Regions from separate parts of the Bacillus sp. NPDC094064 genome, predicted to be linked through region 1. Evidence: riboswitches for the same ligand, from Rfam matches in the RefSeq annotation. Region 1 holds a riboswitch; each other region holds the start of a gene.
What was found. Region 1 has a riboswitch for S-adenosylmethionine ahead of ACQKNI_RS16680 (sugar ABC transporter substrate-binding protein). Riboswitches for the same ligand answer to the same signal wherever they lie in the genome.
Positions count from the first base shown of each region.

Region 1 (6,918 bases):
AACTCCTTCTATACATGAAATGCTTATAAAATCCCACACTAATATATAAGGAGGGGGTTTTATGCCAGAAGTGAAATGCTCTGTTTCCAATTGCTCATTTTGGGGACAAGGTAACTTTTGTCAAGCAAGTTCAATCGTTGTTCAACCAGATGCACAAGAGGCTGGTCAGAATACAAATGATTCGTATACAGGTGCTGTTTTAACAAACGAAACACTAGAAAGTTCTGTAGCAACAAGTGTAGAAACTTGTTGTCATACATTTAAGCCAAAATATTAAACAAAAAAGCATACGATTAATCGTATGCTTTTTTACATTCCCCTCCAAAAATCATGCATGATAAAAAAGTACAAAATAACGAGAACGACTGTCCCACATAAGGTAATGCGCCGATATATACTCTTCTCTCCTTCCCTCGCTTTAACAAATGCACAAATAAATCCGAAGAACAATATTAAATCCACATATGGAACATAAAAAGAAAAGACGAGAAACGCATACAAATACACGATAAATAAGCAGGTCGTTACTAAGAAAATTTTAAATGCAAATTCACTTTTCATACTGTAACCGCCCCCAATCTGTACTGTATTATATTCAACAAAATACAATAGTTGCTGTTTCTTTTTTCATCCTGCTATTTACGAGCATCGCGATTCGTTTAAACTAATAATTCATACAAAATCTGCTTCACTAAATTACAAATAAGCTACCGCCTATACACGGTAGCTCTTACAGTACATTATATTTCCGTTTATATATATTACTTAAAATCGAAGAAGGAATTTGCTCATAACGAACTTTTTCTCCCGTTTCATCCATAATATACAAATTGTTTCCTATATAATATGTTCTATCTTTCCTTTTGGCATACACTGCATACCTTTCGTTTGGTAATACTGTTTTTACTTTTGTTAATTGCCCATTTGGCTCTTGCCAATATATATTGACACGGTCTACTAACGTAAGTATTCCAATTTGGTCTTCTTCCACTTTACGACCATTCCAGCTCACAACGCGATACCCCAGCTTATTCGCTTCAAATTCGGGACTCGTATGAAAACGAGAAATGATTACTTTTGTCTGCAATTGTACTCGGTCATATAACCATTGTATATCTCTGTCATGCATGCGAATACAACCATTCGATTCCCTACTTCCAATCGTCCATTCTCTATTTGTCCCGTGAATTGCATACTCCTTTTTATCTAATCCAAGCCACCTTGTACCAAGAGGATTATTCGGTGCACCACCAGGTATCTTTTTACGATGGTATTCTTTATTTTTATATTTAGTTATAATACAAAAGTTTCCTTCTGGCGTTGGGGTGCGATCCCTTCCAGTCGTTATTGGAAATGTCCTCGTATAGTTTCCATCTTCAAAAAAAGATAGCTGATTTGTCGTAAGATTCACTAGTATTAAATGATCTGTATTAGCAAAAGCGCTAGCTGGTAGGCAGAAAAATAGGATTACGATACACCATATTTTTTTCATCTAAATCCTCCCTAGCACTAATATCATAATAAATGCAATTAGCTTTACTTTGCTCTTATAGATGAAAACTATCCATTTACAATAACGCCTCCGTTTACATGTATCATTTGCCCTGTCACATATGTGGAATCCCCAGACGCTAAATATACATACGCAGGCGCTAATTCATATGGTTGACCAGGTCTTTGCATCGGAACATTACTCCCAAACTGTGATACTTTCTTCTCATCAAAACTTGATGGGATAAGTGGCGTCCAAATCGGCCCTGGTGCAACACCATTTACACGAATCCCTTTTTGCACTAACGACTGAGAGAGTGATCTTGTAAAAGCTACAATCGCTCCTTTCGTTGCAGAATAATCAATTAACGTTTCATTTCCTTCGTACGCAACAATAGAGGCTGTGTTTATAATGACATCCCCTTGTTTGAAGTGAGAAAGTGCTGCTTTCGTAACATGAAAATAAGAAAAAATATTAATGCGAAACGTTTTTTCTAGCTGTTCCGCTGTAATATACTCTAACCCTTGCTGCGGATATTGCTGCGCGACATTATTTACTAAAATATTCAAACCGCCTAGCTGCCGGACGGTCTCTTCCACAATATGTTTACACTGTTGTTCATTACTTAAATCACCTGGCAACAATACACACTTTACGCCTTCTTTTTCAACACGTTGTTTCGTCTCATTTGCATCTTCTTCCTCATCTAAATAAGCAATCGCAATATTTGCTCCCTCTTTTGCAAAAGCGATAGACACAGCTCGTCCAATCCCGCTATCTCCCCCTGTAATTAATACATTCTTTCCTTTTAACTTGTCGCTACCTTTATAATTCGGATCTTCAAACTGCGGAAGTGGATTCATGAATGATTCAATACCAGGCTGTTTATTTTGATGTTGCGCAGGCATTGTTACAAAGTTTTTTTGCTGCGGCATACTTTCAATCAGCTCCTTTTCCTTATCATGTGCACAATAACAAAAACTACTTACACATAAAAAACGTAATTTACACGTAGTTCTACGATTAATATTCGAATTTACGACACAAAATATGAGTTATCATAAACTTTTTATGCAAAACTATTGCAAAACGCACAAAAAACGAATATTATATATAACTGTTGTGAAAATTATTCGTAAACAGAAAGGATGTTTATATGTTTAACCTTTCAAAACATAAAACTTCTATTAAAACTGAAATTATGGCGGGTATTATTACCTTCTTAACAATGGCATATATTATTGTCGTAAACCCTGTCATCCTTGGTGATGCAGGTGTCCCATTTGAACAAGCATTTACAGCAACAATTATCGCTGCTGTTGTCGGAACATTATTTATGGCGATCTTTACAAACTTACCAATCGCAATTGCACCAGGTATGGGATTAAATGCTTACTTCTCTTACTCTGTTGTAAAAGCTCATGAAGGCATGACTTTCGCAATTGCATTCTCTGCTGTATTCGTAGCTGGTATGATTTTAATTTTGTTATCATTCACATCATTCCGTACAAAATTAATGGAAGTAATTCCTGAAAACTTAAAACATGCACTTACTGCTGGTATCGGTCTTTTTATCGCTTTTATCGGTTTACGCTTAACAGGAATTGTAACAAAACATGAATCTAACTTAGTTGGACTTGGTGATCTTCATTCCCCTCCTGTTTTACTAGCATTAGCTGGACTTGGAATTACAATTATCCTTATGTCTTTAAATATAAACGGGGCACTATTTATCGGAATGTTATTAACTGGTATGATTGCTTACTTCACAGGTCAATTAACATTTTCAAATGGCGTTACATCAATGCCTGGATTACCAGAAGGAATTATCGTTGCAAATCCAATTACTGCTGTATCTGATGTAATTAATTACGGATTATACGGTGTTGTGTTCTCCTTCTTCCTTGTTACATTATTCGATACAACAGGTACATTGCTTGGCGTTGCACAACAAGGCGGATTTATGAAAGATGGAAAACTTCCTAAATCAGGACGAGCACTTCTAGCTGATTCGTTCTCAGCAACAATTGGATCTATGTTCGGAACAACACCATCAACAGCTTACATTGAATCATCTGCTGGTGTTGCAGCTGGTGGGCGTACTGGTTTAACAACCGTTACAGTAGCTGTACTATTTGCAGTAGCAGCATTCTTCGGACCTTTAGTGAGCGCTGTTTCTGGTGTATCAGCTATTACAGCACCATCATTAATTATCGTTGGTAGTCTTATGATGGGTTCAGTTCGATATATCGATTGGGATACGTTCGATGAAGCATTCCCAGCATTCTTAGTAATTTTAAGCATGCCACTTACATCAAGTATCTCAACAGGGATTGCACTTGGATTTATTTCATACCCACTTATGAAAGTGGCAAAAGGACAATTCCGTGCTGTTCATCCACTTATATATTTATTTGGAATTTTGTTTGCTTATCAATTGGTATTCTTACCACATTAAAATCCCTCTTTGTGAGGGATTTTTTTATGAAAAATTATTTGACAACACGACAAAATTGTGGAATAATTCGAAATAGTTAAATATTCGATGTCTTATCAAGAGCAGGTGGAGGGATGAGCCCTACGAAGCCCGGCAACCGACCCATTTATGGGCACGGTGCTAATTCTTACAACACGTTGTGTTGAAAGATAAGAGTAATATGATAAGACGTCTTTTCTATATGAAAAGGCGTTTTTTATTTTCACTCCCTCCTCTCTCTTCTTAATTTAGGAGGGATTTTTTTATGAAAAAATTATGTTCCATCGTACTTATTTTTCTCTTATTTACATTGACAGCTTGTACAAATGAACAAGATGCTATCTCCTCACAAAAGCAACAAACTGTGAAAAAAGCGACTACAACAGTAGAAAACAACTTACCAACAGAAGTTCCAAGCCAAGTGAAGAAGCCATTAAAAATCGCATTAATCATGCAAATGTCCATCGGAACTTTTTCCTCTCAATATATTGAGGGTGTCAAAAAACAAGTCGAGCTATTTGGCGGCAGTGTACAAGTCTACAATTCTGATAACGATTTAGCAAAAATGGCTGCAAATTTAGATACTGCTATTAATTCAAAAGTGGATGGAATTTTAATTGATCACGGCCGCTCTGAAGCACTAAAACCGGGAGTAGAAAAAGCTTTGCAGGCGAACATTCCCGTAGTGGCATTTGATAACGACCTACGCCTGCCTGGTGTAACGATTATTGATCAAGATGACTATAGCCTTGCATGGAAATCCTTAAAAACATTAGCAGAAGATTTGAATGGACAAGGAAATATCGCAGTCGTATGGGTTGGCGGATTTGCTCCAATGGAACGTCGCAATGTTATCATTGATGCTTTTTATAAACGTTATCCAAATATAAAAGAAGTTGCACGATTCGGTACTGCTAGTAATAACACACCGCTTGATACACAAACACAAGTAGAAGCCTTACTAAAAAAATATCCGAAAAAAGGAGATTTACAAGCAATTTTTGCTTCGTGGGATGAGTTTGCTAAAGGGGCTGTTAAAGCACTTGAACAAGCCGGTCGTACAGATATAAAAGTATACAGCATTGACTTAAGTAATGAAGATTTACAACTCATACAAAAAGAAAACTCTCCTTGGACAGCTACTGCTGCAACTGATCCAGCTGAAGTAGGTAAAGTTCAAGTGCGATTTTTATACAAAAAAATTGCTGGTGAACAAACGCCAGATATTTATTCACTAGAACCTTATTTAGTAAAGAAAAATAGTTTACCAAAAGAAAATATAACGATGGATCAGTTATCAAAATATATAAACGGTTGGGGAGACTCAAAAGATGCATATTCTCCTTGGATGAAAAAATTAGAGAAGGAGAAAAAGTGATGACATTCTCTCTTCAAAACATTACACATTCTTATCATGTTGCCACACCTGTTCTAGAAGATGTTTCTATTCATATTCGAAAAGGAAAAGTGCACGCTTTACTAGGAATGAACGGTGCAGGAAAAAGCACTTTACTAAAAATAGCAACTGGTGAATTTCAACCAGTTGCTGGCAATATAAAAATTGATAATCAGTCTGTTTCCTTTACTTCACCACGCGATGCAAAACAGCACGGTATTTCTTTCGTAACACAAGAAGTAGATCACGGACTTATTCCCGGATTATCTGTATTAGAAAATGTACTTATCGATCATTTAGCAATGCAAAATAAAGTACTATTTTCAAAGTCAAAATTAGTCGCACTCGCTAAACAACACTTGCAAACTGTACAGGTAAATTTAAATGTTTCAGAAGATGTTTCAAACTGCTCATTACATGAAAAACAATTACTTCTTATCGCAAGGGCTTTATCTAACAATACAAATTATCTTTTATTAGACGAGCCCACTTCTTCTCTTGGGCCAAAAGAAGTTGAAACCTTTGGAAAGCTCTTAAAAGATTTAACATCAAAAGGTATTGGCATTATCTTAATTTCTCATCGTTTATCCGAGATTCGAAATTTCGCGGATGATGTAACTGTATTACATAATGGGAAGGTTTCCCTTTCTGAAGCCATTACAAAGATTACAGATCAGCAAATTGTGGAAGCAATGACTGGCAAACAACTTACACTACCTATTAATACAGCGCCAAAATGCGGGAGCGAAGAATTATTTAAAGTACAAGAGCTTCAATTACGCGAAGATCATTCTCCCCTTTCTCTTACAATACGAAAAGGAGAAACTGTTGTGATATACGGATTAATTGGAAGTGGAAAAACAACACTTGCCGAAACTTTATTTGGTGCTCGTCATACTTATCGCGCAAAAATAGATGGTCAAACAATAACAATTAAAACACCACGAGATGCGATTAAAGCGAAAATCGCACTTGTACCAGAAGAAAGAAGAAAACAAGGTGTATTTCTTTCGGAAGATATAATAAGTCACACTAATTTACACCAATCAGGATGGCGACGAAAACAAAACGAATTAAATAATGCTACTACAGCAATTGATTCTTTCAGTATTTCACCAAATGACCCAAAAGCTTTTATTCACTCACTTAGCGGTGGAAATCAACAAAAAGTCTCAATTGCAAAGTGGGATGGATTCAAACCTAATCTATTTCTTTTGGACGAGCCAACTAAAGGTGTAGACATAGCTGCGAAACAAGACATTTTTCGATTCATTCGCAACATTACAGAAAACGGAAGCTCTGTAATTTATTTCACAGGAGAACAAGATGAAGCGCTACATATCGCCGATCGTATTCTTATACTGGCAAATGGAGAGTTTGTAGGTGAATACTTGCCAAACGATCTATCGCCTGAACAACTTTTACATTTATCTGAAGGGAGCTATTCCATTGAATCTCGCTCATAAAACTAAAACTAAGAAACTATATTTACCTACTCATCTTTTTTATCAATTTAGTACAATTGCTATCATTATAGGTGTTACAATTTTTTTC
Region 1 covers NZ_JBNNUI010000007.1:22,852-29,769, reverse strand. The annotation lists gene ACQKNI_RS16705 (DUF1540 domain-containing protein) at 62-277, shown strand; gene ACQKNI_RS16700 (hypothetical protein) at 310-561, opposite strand; gene ACQKNI_RS16695 (L,D-transpeptidase) at 731-1,492, opposite strand; gene ACQKNI_RS16690 (SDR family oxidoreductase) at 1,561-2,427, opposite strand; gene ACQKNI_RS16685 (NCS2 family permease) at 2,649-3,950, shown strand; SAM riboswitch class I at 4,040-4,145, shown strand; gene ACQKNI_RS16680 (sugar ABC transporter substrate-binding protein) at 4,234-5,346, shown strand; gene ACQKNI_RS16675 (sugar ABC transporter ATP-binding protein) at 5,343-6,830, shown strand; gene ACQKNI_RS16670 (ABC transporter permease) at 6,814-6,918, shown strand, end outside.

Region 2 (6,918 bases), on a different contig from region 1:
CCCCATCGCCTGATAAGCTTCAATGACGCCGCGATCTACTTCTAGTAAAGCTGTCTCCATTAAACGTGCAATATAAGGAGCTGTGAAGACGACAAGCGGTACGATAACACCTTTTACGCCAATGGATGTTCCCATTAGAAACTTTGTGAAAGGTAAAATAAAGAATAATAGAATGATAAATGGAAGAGAGCGAATGACATTAATAACTGTATTAAGAATAGGATAGATGATTTTATTTTCATGCTGTCCACCAGGTCTCGTTAAAACAAGTGTGACACCAAGTGGCAGTGCAATAAGAATAGAGATAAGTAATGAAATAGATGTCATTTGAAATGTTTGAATGGTTGCTTCCCATATTACGTTACCCCATTCATCCAAAAAGGACTTGTTTCCCATAGTCTGTTCTACCTCCTTCTACGATGATCCCTTGCTCTTGTAAAAATGATAAAGCACGGTGTACTTCGTTTTCTTCCCCTTGCATATGAACGACAAGTCTCCCATATGCCTCATGTTTTAACTGTGTAATATTACCGGACAAAATATTCGGATATACTTGGAAACGTTTTGTAGCGACAGCTAATGCTGGCTCTCCTGAAGCATTTCCTATAAAAGAAAGAGTTACAATCTCACCAGTAGTTTGTAGTTCTTTTTGTACTTCTTCTGGAATTTTTGCTGCAAATGCGCTGTTTACAAATTTCTTCGTCGTTACATGTTGTGGGTTTGTGAAAATATCTTTCACAGTCCCGCTTTCGACTACAGATCCGTGTTCCATAACGGCAACGCGATCACATATACGCTGGATGACATTCATTTCATGTGTAATGAGTAAAATCGTAATTCCAATTTCTTCGTTAATCTTTAATAGCAAATCAAGGATAGAATCGGTTGTTTCTGGATCTAATGCGCTCGTTGCTTCATCACTTAATAAAACTTCAGGTTCATGTGAGAGTGCACGAGCAATCGCAACACGCTGTTTTTGACCGCCAGAAAGCTCACTTGGATATGCATCTTTTCGATTAAAAAGATCGACAATGCGTAAATACTTTTCTACTCTTTTTTCAATTTCCGCTTTTGGAATACCAGCAAGGCGTAACGGTAATGCGATATTTTCATAAACGGTAACAGTTTTAAGTAAATTGAATCCTTGAAAAATCATCCCGATTTTTTGTCTCGCTTTTGCTAGTTCTTTTGTCGATAAAGTTGTTAAGTCTTGATTGTTAACAATGATATGTCCTGTCGTTGGCTTTTCTAATAAATTTACACAGCGAATTAATGTACTTTTACCAGCGCCGCTATAGCCGATGATTCCAAATACTTCGCCTTTTGCCACTTTAAGAGAAGTTGATTTAAGAGCTTCGACATTCCCTTTTTTTGTTGAAAATACTTTGGAAATATTTTTTAATTCGATCATTATAGTCAGCTCCTACCAAGACGGTAAAACAGAACCATCAAATTTTTTCTCGATAAATTCTTTTACTTCTTTAGATTGATAAGCTTTCTTTAATTTGTTTACGACAGCATCATCTTTATTTTCAGTACGAACAACGACCCAGTTCACATACGGTGAATCTTTCCCCTCGCGGAAAATAGAGTCTTTCGCTGGACTTAATTTTGCACCTAATGCAAAGTTTGTATTGATTGCAGCTGCTTTCACTTCGCTTAGTTGTGTTGGTAATTGAGATGCCTCTAATTCAACAATTTTTAATTTTTTTGGATTTTCAATTACATCTTTCGCAGTTGCCTTTTCTGTAGCCTTTGGATCAACCTTTAAAACCCCTGCTTTTTCGAACAGTTTCAAAGCTCGAAGTTCATTCGTCGGATCGTTTGGTACAGCAATTGCGTCGCCCTCTTTTAATTCCTTTATATCTTTTAAGCTTTTAGAATATACACCCATAGGGAATGTTACTGTTGAAAATACTTCCGTTAATTTCATGTTGCGTTCGGCTTTAAATACATCTAAATACGATTTCGTTTGATAGCTATTTACATCAAGGCTTTTTTCATCTAAAGATACGTTCGGTGCTACATAATCATTAAATACTTTTACATCAATTTCGAGACCATCTTTTGCTGCAACTTCTTTTACCTTTTCAAAAATTTGTTCATGTGGTCCGCCTGTTACACCGACAGTAATCTTTTTCTCATCTAATGCCTTAACTTCTTTATCTGAGCTGGCGCTACATGCGCCTAATAATAGTACTGCTCCGCTTACAATGCTTAGTAATACTTTCTTCATCTATAATTCCCCCTTAATATACATTCCAAAATAAAAAGCACCTCTCAAAATAAGAGAGGTGCCGAATAGACAAAATAGGTTCCTCTCTTATCTTCCAAAACGAAAACTCGTTTTGCAGGAATTAGCACCTTAGCTTATACGTTATAAGCTCGGTTGCCGGGCATCATCGGGCCAGTCCCTCCGCCACTCTTGATAAGAGTATGTGTATGTAGTTTTTTAATATGGTACTAATAGTAAATCTTACAAAAAGAATTGTCAACAATATTTTCAGAATATATTTTATTTTAAGGTAATCGAAACGTTTCCTTTTTTGCGCCCTGTTTCTACGTACATATGGGCCTCTGAAATGTCTTCTAACGGATAAGTTCTATCAATAACAGGCTTTAAATTTTCTGTTTCAGTTAGTTTTTTTAGTAGAAACATATCTTCTTTACTTACCTTTGCCATCATGCCATTAACAGATACATATACACCAGTAGGCGTTAATGCTTTTTTTCCAAGGGATCTTTTATGTTTTCCAACAGCATCAAATATAATATCATAGTATTCACCCTGCTTCGTAAAATCTTCTTTCGTATAATCGATTACTTTATCAGCCCCTAAAGATTGCACTAGTTCAAAATTTGAATTGCTACAAACAGCCGTAACGGTTGCGCCGAAATATTTAGCAAGTTGTACGGCAGCTGTTCCTACGGATCCAGATGCGCCGTATATGAGCACTTTTTGCCCTCTTTTTATACGGGCCTTTCTTAGGAAGTGTAATGCCGAAGTTCCGCCAAAGGGAATAACTGCGGCTTCTTCATACGTCACATTGGTAGGTTTTAATGCTACTAATCCACTTTCATGTACACATGTATATTCTGCATAACCACCAACATTAAGCTCTGTTAATGCAAAAACTTGGTCTCCTTTTTTAAATAGAGTTACATCCGTTCCTACTTCTTCGATTTCCCCGGATAATTCTACGCCGAGTATAGGTTTTCTAGGTTTTCTGAAACCCAATATAATCCGCATAGGAACCCAAAATAAGAGGGGGCTATTAAAGCCACGTATTCTACAATCTCCAGTCGTTACACTTGTTGCGTGAATTTTAACTAATACTTCATTCTTTTTAGGTTTAGGCTTTTCTATATTTTGAAGCTGGAGAACATTAGGTGGTCCATACTTTGTGCAAATAATAGCTTTCATAATGACCTCCTGAAATTAGTTGTTTTCTTTACATCATATTTAAGTATTTCTTGAAACATGTTGTTATGAGAGGAATAAAGTTTGAGCCAATACAATTGCCAGCAGCAAAGTGATAGTCTTGATGAGGGAGGGACCTGAAATAAGTGGGCTCTCTCTTTTTTGTTAATACTTTCTTCTTAGGAAAATAGGTACAATATGAAGAGGAAGAATGTTAGAAGAGGAGAGTGCCATTTGAAAAAAAGAAAGATAGTAGTTGTCATTATAGCGTATACGGTGTTGTTAACAGCGTCTATACAGACGTATAAAAAACAACTCGATCATCCTATTATGAGTGATGTAGGTAAATTGCTTCCGACAAAAATAAAACGTGTTGAAAGTGCTACGGATGAACATTCGTTAATAAAATTAGTGCAAGATGCAAAGGTTTCAGGAGAGAAGATTTCCATTGCGGGTATGCAACATAGCCAAGGCGGACAGACGTATTATCCGAACGGTACGATGCTTGATATGAAAGGATATAACGAAATATTAGAGTTTGATCCGGAGAAAAAGAGGATTAGGGTACAAAGCGGTGTTACATGGAATGATATTCAAAAGAAAATAAATCCATATGGTCTTGCGGTTCAGGTGATGCAGTCTCAAAATATTTTTACGGTTGGTGGTTCATTAAGTGTAAATGTACATGGACGTGATATTCGTCATGAAGCATTGATTGATACAGTTGAATCATTTCGACTATTAATGGCAGATGGTACTGTACGTAATGTAAGTAGAGAAGAGAATGCGGATTTATTTCCCTATGTCATCGGTGGTTATGGGCTATTTGGTGTCATTTTAGATGTGACGCTGAATTTAACAGATGATGAATTATATGAAATGCACACGAGAATGATAGATTATAAAGAATATACGACGTATTTCAAAGAGAAGGTAAGAAAAGATGAAAATGTTCGTATGCACTTAGCGCGTATTTCTGTCGCTCCACATTCATTTTTAAGAGAAATGTATGTGACAGATTATGTATTGGTAGAAAATCAACAGAGGCTGGAAGAGTACAGTAAATTAAAAGAAGAAAATATTATAGCAGCACCGAAATTTTTGCTTGGATTATCACGTTATAGTGATTGGGGAAAGAATACATTTTGGGATATACAAAGAAGTTATTTTGAGCGTACAGATGGACAGTTTGAGACGCGGAATAATGTGATGAGATCAGATAGTGCTTTTATGGAATATGAAAATCCGAACCTTACAGAAGTGTTACAAGAATACTTTGTTCCTATAGGCTCCTTCACGGAATATATAGATGATTTACGTACCGTATTAAGTGAAGAGGAACTGAATTTACTCAATATCACGATCCGTTACGTGGAAAAGAATGAAAATGCAGTTTTATCCTATGCGAAAGATGATATGTTTGCGTTAGTTCTTTTAATTAATCAAGGGCGCTCTGAAGATGAAATAAAGAAAACAGAGGGTGTCATTCGAAAAATGATTGATGTTACATTAAAGCATAACGGTAGTTATTATTTGCCGTATTATTCTTATCCAACGAAAGAGCAGTTAAGGAGGGCATATCCTCGTATAGAAGAATTCCTTCAGAAGAAGAAGGACGTAGATCCAGAAGAGAGATTTATGAATTTATTTTATAGGGAGTATAAGAAATGACATATAGAAGATTTGTAGCCTCACAAAGTATCATTATGATGGCAGGAAGTATGGTATTTCCTTTTTACATTCTATTGCTTCGGAATGTCGGGAACAGCTTCTCACAGTTTGGATGGGCTTATGGCTTATTTGCTTTAACTGCAGCGCTTGTATATCCGTTAGTAGGAAAGGTGTCTGATAGAGTAGGCGATAGAAAATTATTAATCATATATGCTTGGTCTATGGCGATATTAATGCTTTGTTTCCCTATTGCCAGTGAAGTTTGGCATGTGTATATTCTTCAAATTGTAATGGGGATTTTAGGTGCCGTGCAGCGTAATACAGAGAAAACGTCGCTAGCAAGAAAGGTTGCACAGGAAAAGGCTGGTTATGAGATTGGGAAATATCATGTGTGGACATCAATTGGAGGCGCAATAGCAATTATTGCAACGGGGTATTTAGTAGACTTCTTTACAATTGGTACGATTTTTTATATTGCATCCATCTTATATGTAGTGAGTGGAGTTGTATTAAGTAGTAAAAAAGCATAATCATTCCCATTTTTACCTTATTAACCTTTATTTGTTATACTGAAAGGGAAAACAAAAGAAAAGGGGACATTGCCTTTGATGAAATTTTTAGTTTTAGCTATTCTCACTTTGTTTTTGATTCCATGGACACGAGGCGGTAGTAATAAACTTCGAGCGGTGGATAAGAAAGGGGATGAGAAGGTTGTAAAGGGTAAGAAATCATCTATTTTAGTTATTCCTATTTTATTTTGGATCGGTATAGCAATCTATGAATACCTTTGGCTAATTGATGATCGAGTAGATTCGATTCTTACTCATTATTCTGTTGCAGTAGCAATTTTAATTGGGCTTGTTTTATTTTCACAAGAGAAGGTAGGTAAGTTAGAGGGGACATTAAAAGGACTTCTCATGTTTGTTTTACTCGCAAGTTACGGCTATTTTGGTTATTTGCATGATATAGTAATCACGCAAAAGAAGTATGATTCTGTTGTTAAGGTAGAGAAAGAGATTTCAGAGCCATTTACTGAAAATGATCAGCCGTTTACAGTTCCGCCAAAAACTGCGGAGAATAAGATGAAAAAAGTATTTGGGGATATTCCGAAAGTTGCTTATTTTGAACTAGGAGAATTAACGCCACAAATGGTAGATGGCGAGGCTTTATATGTAGCGCCAATTGAAGTCTCAGGATTTTTTAAAGCGCGTAAAGCTGAGACGATTCCAGGGTACGTAACGATGTCAGGTACGAATCCTGATGCGGAAGCGAAACTGCATCTCGGTTATAAAATGAAGTATGTACCAAGCATGTTTTTCGGTAATAAATTAGAGCGTGTTGTACGACAAGCAGAACCAAATTTAATCTTTAAAGGGAAACCTAAATTCGAAGTTGACGATAAAGGAAAACCGTATTACACAATGACGTATGGTGAATTTATTTCAGGAAGATCAGGATTTGAGGTAGAGGGTGTTGTAGTAGTAGATGCACAAACAGGTGAGGTAAAAAGATACGATAAAGGAAAGGCACCTAAATTTGTTGATGGCGTATTAAATCACGAGACCGCATCTACGTTAAATACGTACTTCGGTAAATATATTCACGGATTTTGGAATACAAAATTCTCGCAAACTGATATGAAGATTCCAACTGAGTGGGGGACGAAAGAAGGAGTTACACCAATCTTCGGTAAGGATGGAACTCTATATTACTTTACCGATTTTACTTCTCCAAAAGAAGGAGTAGATTCTGCGTTAGGTTACTCACTTATTGATGCGCGTACAGGTAAGCTGTATTATTATAACGGAAAAGAAGTAAAAGGAATT
Region 2 covers NZ_JBNNUI010000015.1:60,039-66,956, reverse strand. The annotation lists gene ACQKNI_RS24875 (methionine ABC transporter permease) at 1-396, opposite strand, end outside; gene ACQKNI_RS24870 (methionine ABC transporter ATP-binding protein) at 371-1,411, opposite strand; gene ACQKNI_RS24865 (MetQ/NlpA family ABC transporter substrate-binding protein) at 1,424-2,236, opposite strand; SAM riboswitch class I at 2,321-2,435, opposite strand; gene ACQKNI_RS24860 (NAD(P)-dependent alcohol dehydrogenase) at 2,516-3,424, opposite strand; gene ACQKNI_RS24855 (FAD-binding oxidoreductase) at 3,656-5,092, shown strand; gene ACQKNI_RS24850 (MFS transporter) at 5,089-5,622, shown strand; gene ACQKNI_RS24845 (DUF3981 domain-containing protein) at 5,701-6,918, shown strand, end outside.
Region 2: linked by a shared signal. The riboswitch ahead of ACQKNI_RS24865 (MetQ/NlpA family ABC transporter substrate-binding protein) and the one ahead of ACQKNI_RS16680 (sugar ABC transporter substrate-binding protein) in region 1 are both predicted to bind S-adenosylmethionine.

Region 3 (6,918 bases), on a different contig from region 1:
ATACCTTTATACAGTAATTGTTCCCCAATTTCTGTATATCAAAAAACCTTTCATTCATTTGAAAGGTTTTTTTGAGCCTGTACATACTCTTCTTTCGTATTCACATTCATAAACCAATCTGCATTCGCTTGTACATCTTCTCCAGCAACATATTTCACATTACATTGTGATAAAAGCTGCCCCATACTTCTTTTCTCTTCTTGAAGTAAAGTGTAAATCTTCTCTTTCACACGGTTATGATACGCTGCAAGTAACGGCTGTTTTCTTCCATTAATAATAGGTACAACCGCATCATACTCGTCACCCGTTTGCTTTAATAAAATAAGAAACCACTCTTTTGAAACATTTGGCGCATCGCAAGGCATAATCACGTACCAATCTGCTTCGATATATTCCATTCCTGATACAATTCCAGCAAGTGGGCCGTTTCCTTTATAATGCGGAATATCTTCTATAACAGGAACTTGTACGAATTGCTCTACTCGCTCTTTTATATCGGAGTGACTAATGACTACAACTTCTTGCATCGCAGTTATCATCACTTTTAAAATATGCTCAATAAAAGTACTCCCTTGCCAGCTCGCCAACGCTTTCGGTTCACCGAATCTGCTCGACATACCACCCGCTAATACAATTCCAGCAAACTTACTCATTGGCGATGCAACTCAAATGTAATATGACCTAATTCCGGTAAAATTAACTTATTCATCGCAAGACGAACTGCTCCGCTAGACCCTGGCATTGAAAAGACAACTTTGCGCCCAATTGTACCGCCGATTGCTCTACTTAACATTGCGCTGCTTCCGATATCTTCTAAATAACTAATCATGCGGAACAACTCACCAAATCCGACAATTTCTTTATCTAATAGCACTGATACTGCTTCAATCGTTACATCACGTTTCGTAATACCAGTTCCGCCATTCGTTAATACAACATCAACGTCTTCCCTATGATAACCAGCTAACACAGCTTGCTGAATACTCTCTTTATCATCTTTTACAATTTCATAAGCAGTAACGATATGCCCCGCCTCTTTTAACAGTTCATGTAATAGCTGGCCGCTCTTATCTGTCTCTTCCGTACGTGTATCGGAAATCGTCACGATCTTGCAGCGCACTTCTTTTGGCGCTTGTTTTTTATGTTCATTGACACTCATTTTTCATCTTCCCTTTCACTTTCTTGTAAAATTATGTATGAAGCAAATAATTCAACATGATACAATATAAGTATATTTATCCATATAAAGGAGTTTTTCGTGTTTTATAACATAAAACGATATGTACCTATTATACCATTCTTAATTATATTATCCCTTTTTCAATCCATCGCTTACGGGTTTGATATTAATTTTTTAAAATTGTATGTACTGATGCCTGATGGTGGTATTCGTTACTATTTGACTAGTACAGCCATTCCACTTGCCCTTGCCTATATAGTGGATTTTATTTTTAAGCGTTCTATTTCTAAATACGGAGGTCTACCTATTATGGAACTTTATAAAAAATTAACAACAACATTCATCCTCTTATTCGTCGCTTCCATTACTGTTGGCTTTTCTCTAAAAGGAGCAATTCCATACGCTACATTAGTGAGCATTATATTTGCAACGTTATTTTTACTAAGCAGTGCATTTTGCGCGGGTAAAGCACGTCAAATGAAAGGTTGATTACATATGTTCCAGAAGAAACCGATCCTTTGTAAATCATGCGAAAAAGAAATACAAACGCATGAAAAAGCATGGATTTATATGCCATTTCCGACAAGCGGACTGACAAATATGAAAAAGTATATTGAGCTAGAAGGAAAAACATATTGTAATTCATGTATCCAAATAATAAGTAAAACAAAATAAAAAAAGCTTTGCGCTCACCGCGCAAAGCTTTTTTTCATATATTATAGACCAGCTTGCTCTTTTAAAGCTGCAGCTTTGTCTGTACGTTCCCATGAAAGATCTACATCAGTACGTCCAAAGTGGCCGTAAGCTGCTGTTTGTTTGTAAATTGGGCGACGTAAGTCTAGCATTTTAATAATACCAGCTGGGCGAAGATCGAAGTTGTTACGAACTAGTTCTACTAGTACGTCTTCAGATACTTTACCAGTGCCAAATGTATCAACTGAAATTGATACCGGTTGTGCTACGCCAATTGCGTATGCAAGTTGTACTTCTGCTTTTTCAGCAAGACCAGCTGCTACGATGTTTTTCGCAACATAACGAGCTGCATATGCTGCTGAACGGTCAACTTTCGTTGCATCTTTACCAGAGAATGCACCGCCACCGTGGCGAGCGTATCCACCGTAAGTATCAACGATGATTTTACGTCCTGTTAAACCAGCATCACCTTGTGGTCCACCAATTACGAAGCGGCCAGTTGGATTAATGAAGAATTTCGTTTCTCCATCCATTAATTCTGCTGGAACTACAGCTTTAATTACGTGCTCTTTTAAGTCACGATCGATTTCTTCCCATGTAACATCTGGGTGATGCTGTGTAGAAATTACAATTGTATCCACACGTACAGGTTTACCATTTTCATCATACTCAACTGTAACTTGCGTTTTTCCATCCGGACGTAAGTATGATAATGTGTCATCTTTACGTACTTCAGTTAAACGGCGAGCTAATTTGTGAGCAAGCGAGATTGGAAGTGGCATTAATTCTTGTGTTTCATTACATGCAAAACCAAACATTAAACCTTGGTCTCCTGCACCAATTGCCTCAATCTCAGCGTCAGTCATTAGACCTTCGCGTGCTTCTAGCGCTTGGTCAACACCCATAGCGATGTCAGCAGATTGCTCATCGATAGATGTTAAAACTGCACAAGTTTCTGCATCGAATCCGTATTTTGCGCGTGTGTAACCAATGCCTTGAATTGTTTCACGAACGATTTTCGGAATGTCTACATAAGTAGAAGTCGTAATTTCCCCCGCTACCAATACTAAACCAGTTGTTACAGTTGTTTCACAAGCCACACGTGCATTTGCGTCTTTTGATAAGATCGCATCTAAAATTGAATCAGAAATTTGGTCACAAATTTTATCTGGATGTCCTTCAGTTACAGACTCAGATGTGAACAGATGACGTTTTTTTGTCATGTGGTAAACCTCCCTACAGTAATTGTATATATTGTACGGAACTCATCCTTAATTTGCCACAAACTGCGACATACATTTATTCTCCCACACAAGCATACAGAAAAACCTTTCCCACTTTACATAGAGGAAAGGTTTAATTTGCTACTTGCATACTGCTTTTTGCCCTTCGCTCTTATCGTTCGAGACCTGTAGCCTCGCACAGGTTTTAGCACCTATTCACCTGTATTTACCAATACAGATGAGGTTGCTGGGCTTCATCGGGCCTGTCCCTCCGCCAGCTCGGGATAAGAGAGTATCCGTCCCAACCTATACTAAAGAAATGATATTCATTTGTCAATTAATATTCACATTTTCCCGAAAGTTTTTCTCAATACGTATAGAATGAAATATTAATAAGGAAATCATACATTCACACAAACAAAAATAAATAAATAGTATACATTATTTATATAATTGTGTTATACTCTTGGTGGGGATTACGAGAAATATTTCATTAGATGAAAATGAAAATGAAAAGGATGGTATATAAATATGAGTACTGTGAATGTCCAAATTGGTTTACATGAATTATTGAACGGAAGCAATGCACAGATTCAATTAAGTGTTCCGCAATTAGTGGAAAAAGTATTAATGCGAAATGAAGGGAAATTAACTTCTACTGGTGCAGTTTCTGCTTCAACAGGAAAATACACAGGACGTTCTCCTAAAGATAAATTTATTGTGAAAGAAGCATCGGTTGCTGACAAAATTGCTTGGGGAGCAGTAAACCAACCGATTTCTGAAGAACATTTTAATAAATTATATACAAAAGTATTAGAATACTTAAAAGAAAAAGAAGAGTTATTCGTCTTCAAAGGATTTGCTGGCGCTGACCGTAACTATCGCCTACCAATTCAAGTTGTTAACGAATACGCATGGCATAATTTGTTCGTACACCAATTATTTATTCGTCCAACTGAAGAAGAATTAACAACTCACGAGTCAGAATTTACAATCGTTTCTGCACCGAACTTCAAAGCAGATCCAGCAATTGACGGCACAAATTCTGAAGCGTTCATTATGGTTTCATTCGAAAAACGTATCGTACTGATCGGTGGCACAGAGTACGCTGGAGAAATGAAAAAATCAATCTTCTCTATTATGAACTTCTTACTACCTGAACAAGATATTCTTTCTATGCATTGCTCTGCAAACGTAGGCGAAGAAGGCGACGTAGCACTATTCTTCGGTTTATCTGGAACAGGTAAAACAACATTATCTGCTGATCCAAACCGTAAATTAATCGGTGATGATGAGCATGGCTGGTCTGATAACGGCGTATTCAATATTGAAGGCGGTTGCTATGCGAAATGTGTAAACCTTTCTCATGAGAAAGAACCACAAATCTTCGATGCAATCAAATTCGGTTCAGTTTTAGAAAACGTTGTCATTAATGACCAAACACGTGTCGCTGACTATAACGATACTACTTTAACAGAAAATACACGTGCTGCATACCCTATGCATGCGATTGACAATATCGTACTGCCAAGTGTTGCTGGACATCCGAATACAATTATTTTCTTAACTGCTGATGCATCTGGCGTATTGCCTCCAATCAGTAAGTTATCAAAAGAACAAGCTATGTACCATTTCTTAAGTGGTTACACTAGTAAATTAGCGGGAACAGAGCGCGGCGTTACATCTCCGCAAGCTACATTCTCAACTTGCTTCGGTTCACCATTCTTACCACTTGATGCATCTCGCTATGCTGAAATGCTTGGTGAAAAAATCGAGAAACACGATGCGAAAGTATTCTTAGTAAACACTGGCTGGACTGGTGGCGAATACGGCGTTGGTAAGCGTATGAACTTAGGTTACACTCGTGCAATGATTCAAGCAGCACTAAGCGGTGAACTTGCAAAAGCTGAAACAGCAAAACACGACATCTTCGGTCTTGAAGTTCCACTTCACGTACCAGGTGTACCTGACGAAGTGTTAATGCCTGAACAAACATGGGCTGATAAAGATGCTTACAAAGTAAAAGCACTTGAACTTGCAAATGAATTCAAAGAGAACTTCAAAAAGTTCGAAAGCGTTTCTGAAGACATTATTAACTTAGGCGGTCCAATCGCTTAATTACAAATTTTCTGTTGAAATAACCCTTTACTCATATGAATAAGTGCTGTGTAACCGTAAAGTTTCGCGTACTCACCGACAAAACCCAATGCGGCTTAACGGTTACACACACTTACATAAAAAAGAAGCTTACGTGAAAACGTAAGCTTCTTTCTTTATATGTTTCATAAAAGGCTCTGACTGCTTTCATCCACCGCTAGATCCTCTATTCCAACTTAAACCAACTTTCAATTTATACACTTAGATTTTCACACATGCAAAACATAGCTTCGAACATATAAATTATATTTCTACTCACTACATCCTTCTGGTTTTACTCCGCATAGGGCTAAAATAGGCTCTGACCGCTTCTATCCCTCGCTGGATCCTCTATTCCAACTTAAACCAACTTTCAGTTCATATACTCAGATTTTCACACATGCAAAACATGGCTTCAAACATATAAATTATATTTCTACTCACTACATCCTTCTGGTTTTACTCCGCATGGGGCTAAAATAGGCTCTGACCGCTTCTATCCCTCGCTGGATCCTCTATTCCATCTAAAAAAGCTTTTTAGCTTTTTAGCTTTTTCTTCATCTTTTCGTTAATTCTTTCTCATCTTTCATGCTATAGTAGCCTAAATTAATAACGATTAAGAAATAACCGCCCATAATCCCTACTGCAAATGCCCACATAACCATATGATGCTCAATTTCGTACATAATAATAGCACCCAAAATGGCAGCGGCAAAACGATTAAACATACCGAGCGTCGGTGCTTTCGTCTTCTTTACAATGCTATCTCCAAGCTTCTCAATCCGTCTTCCTAAAAGCCAAACACAATACATACTTACAACAAGTCCAATTCCAGCACCTAAAAAATGCGCTGAAAATGGTGTTAACATCCATCCTAGCAACAAAATACCTAATAAATAATACGATTGAATTTTAAACGACCTTAATGACATACTAATCATGCTGTACTCCTCTTCATTAGTTTTTATCTATCCAACAACACATTCCTTTCCAGTTCATACTACTGAAATCCATTTCACTCAAATTAAAAACAACATAAACACAATGTTTATGTTGTTTGAATGTTTTTAGAAAATAATATTATACAAGATTTCAAACGTCATATTCTCATAATTTGTGACGTTTTTCCAAACATTTTTCGTCCATTTATGAAAAAAGTGATATCAATCTATGAACATATGGATATGATGTAATGAGTACACAAATAAAGGGGGCGTCTAATGATTTATTTTTTAATGGCTCTCATTCATCTCGTTGTCCCTGCACTTATTGGACTTTCATTGTATTGGTACACGAAAAATCATAGTATTTTCTATGCTGTCCTCGGTGTTCTTCTTCCAGGTATTATTCTTATTACACTCTTCCGTATTCCATTTTTAAACTTAATTCCACTTATTACTGCGATCTTATTTCTCATCTTCTTACCAAAAATAAAAAAATAGGAAAGCAGATCACAGGTGATCTGTTTTCCTATTTTGATATAGGCTCCCCCGCAGTAGAATGCACTTTTACTTTCTCTGATTTCACAAACCATAAACCGAAGAAAATAATCATCCCGCCGATTATTTGTTGTAACGATACATATTCCTTTGCCCATACAGCTGCAAATAAAACCGCTACAAGCGGTGTAATATACATATATACCATCGTATGTGATGCTCCAATTTTTTGGATACCAACATACCA
Region 3 covers NZ_JBNNUI010000004.1:291,678-298,595, forward strand. The annotation lists gene ACQKNI_RS12045 (molybdenum cofactor guanylyltransferase) at 51-653, opposite strand; gene ACQKNI_RS12050 (MogA/MoaB family molybdenum cofactor biosynthesis protein) at 650-1,159, opposite strand; gene ACQKNI_RS12055 (hypothetical protein) at 1,490-1,669, shown strand; gene ACQKNI_RS12060 (hypothetical protein) at 1,676-1,855, shown strand; gene metK (methionine adenosyltransferase) at 1,897-3,096, opposite strand; SAM riboswitch class I at 3,266-3,387, opposite strand; gene pckA (phosphoenolpyruvate carboxykinase (ATP)) at 3,628-5,214, shown strand; gene ACQKNI_RS12075 (ATP synthase subunit I) at 5,790-6,173, opposite strand; gene ACQKNI_RS12080 (hypothetical protein) at 6,453-6,674, shown strand; gene ACQKNI_RS12085 (DMT family transporter) at 6,703-6,918, opposite strand, start outside.
Region 3: linked by a shared signal. The riboswitch ahead of metK (methionine adenosyltransferase) and the one ahead of ACQKNI_RS16680 (sugar ABC transporter substrate-binding protein) in region 1 are both predicted to bind S-adenosylmethionine.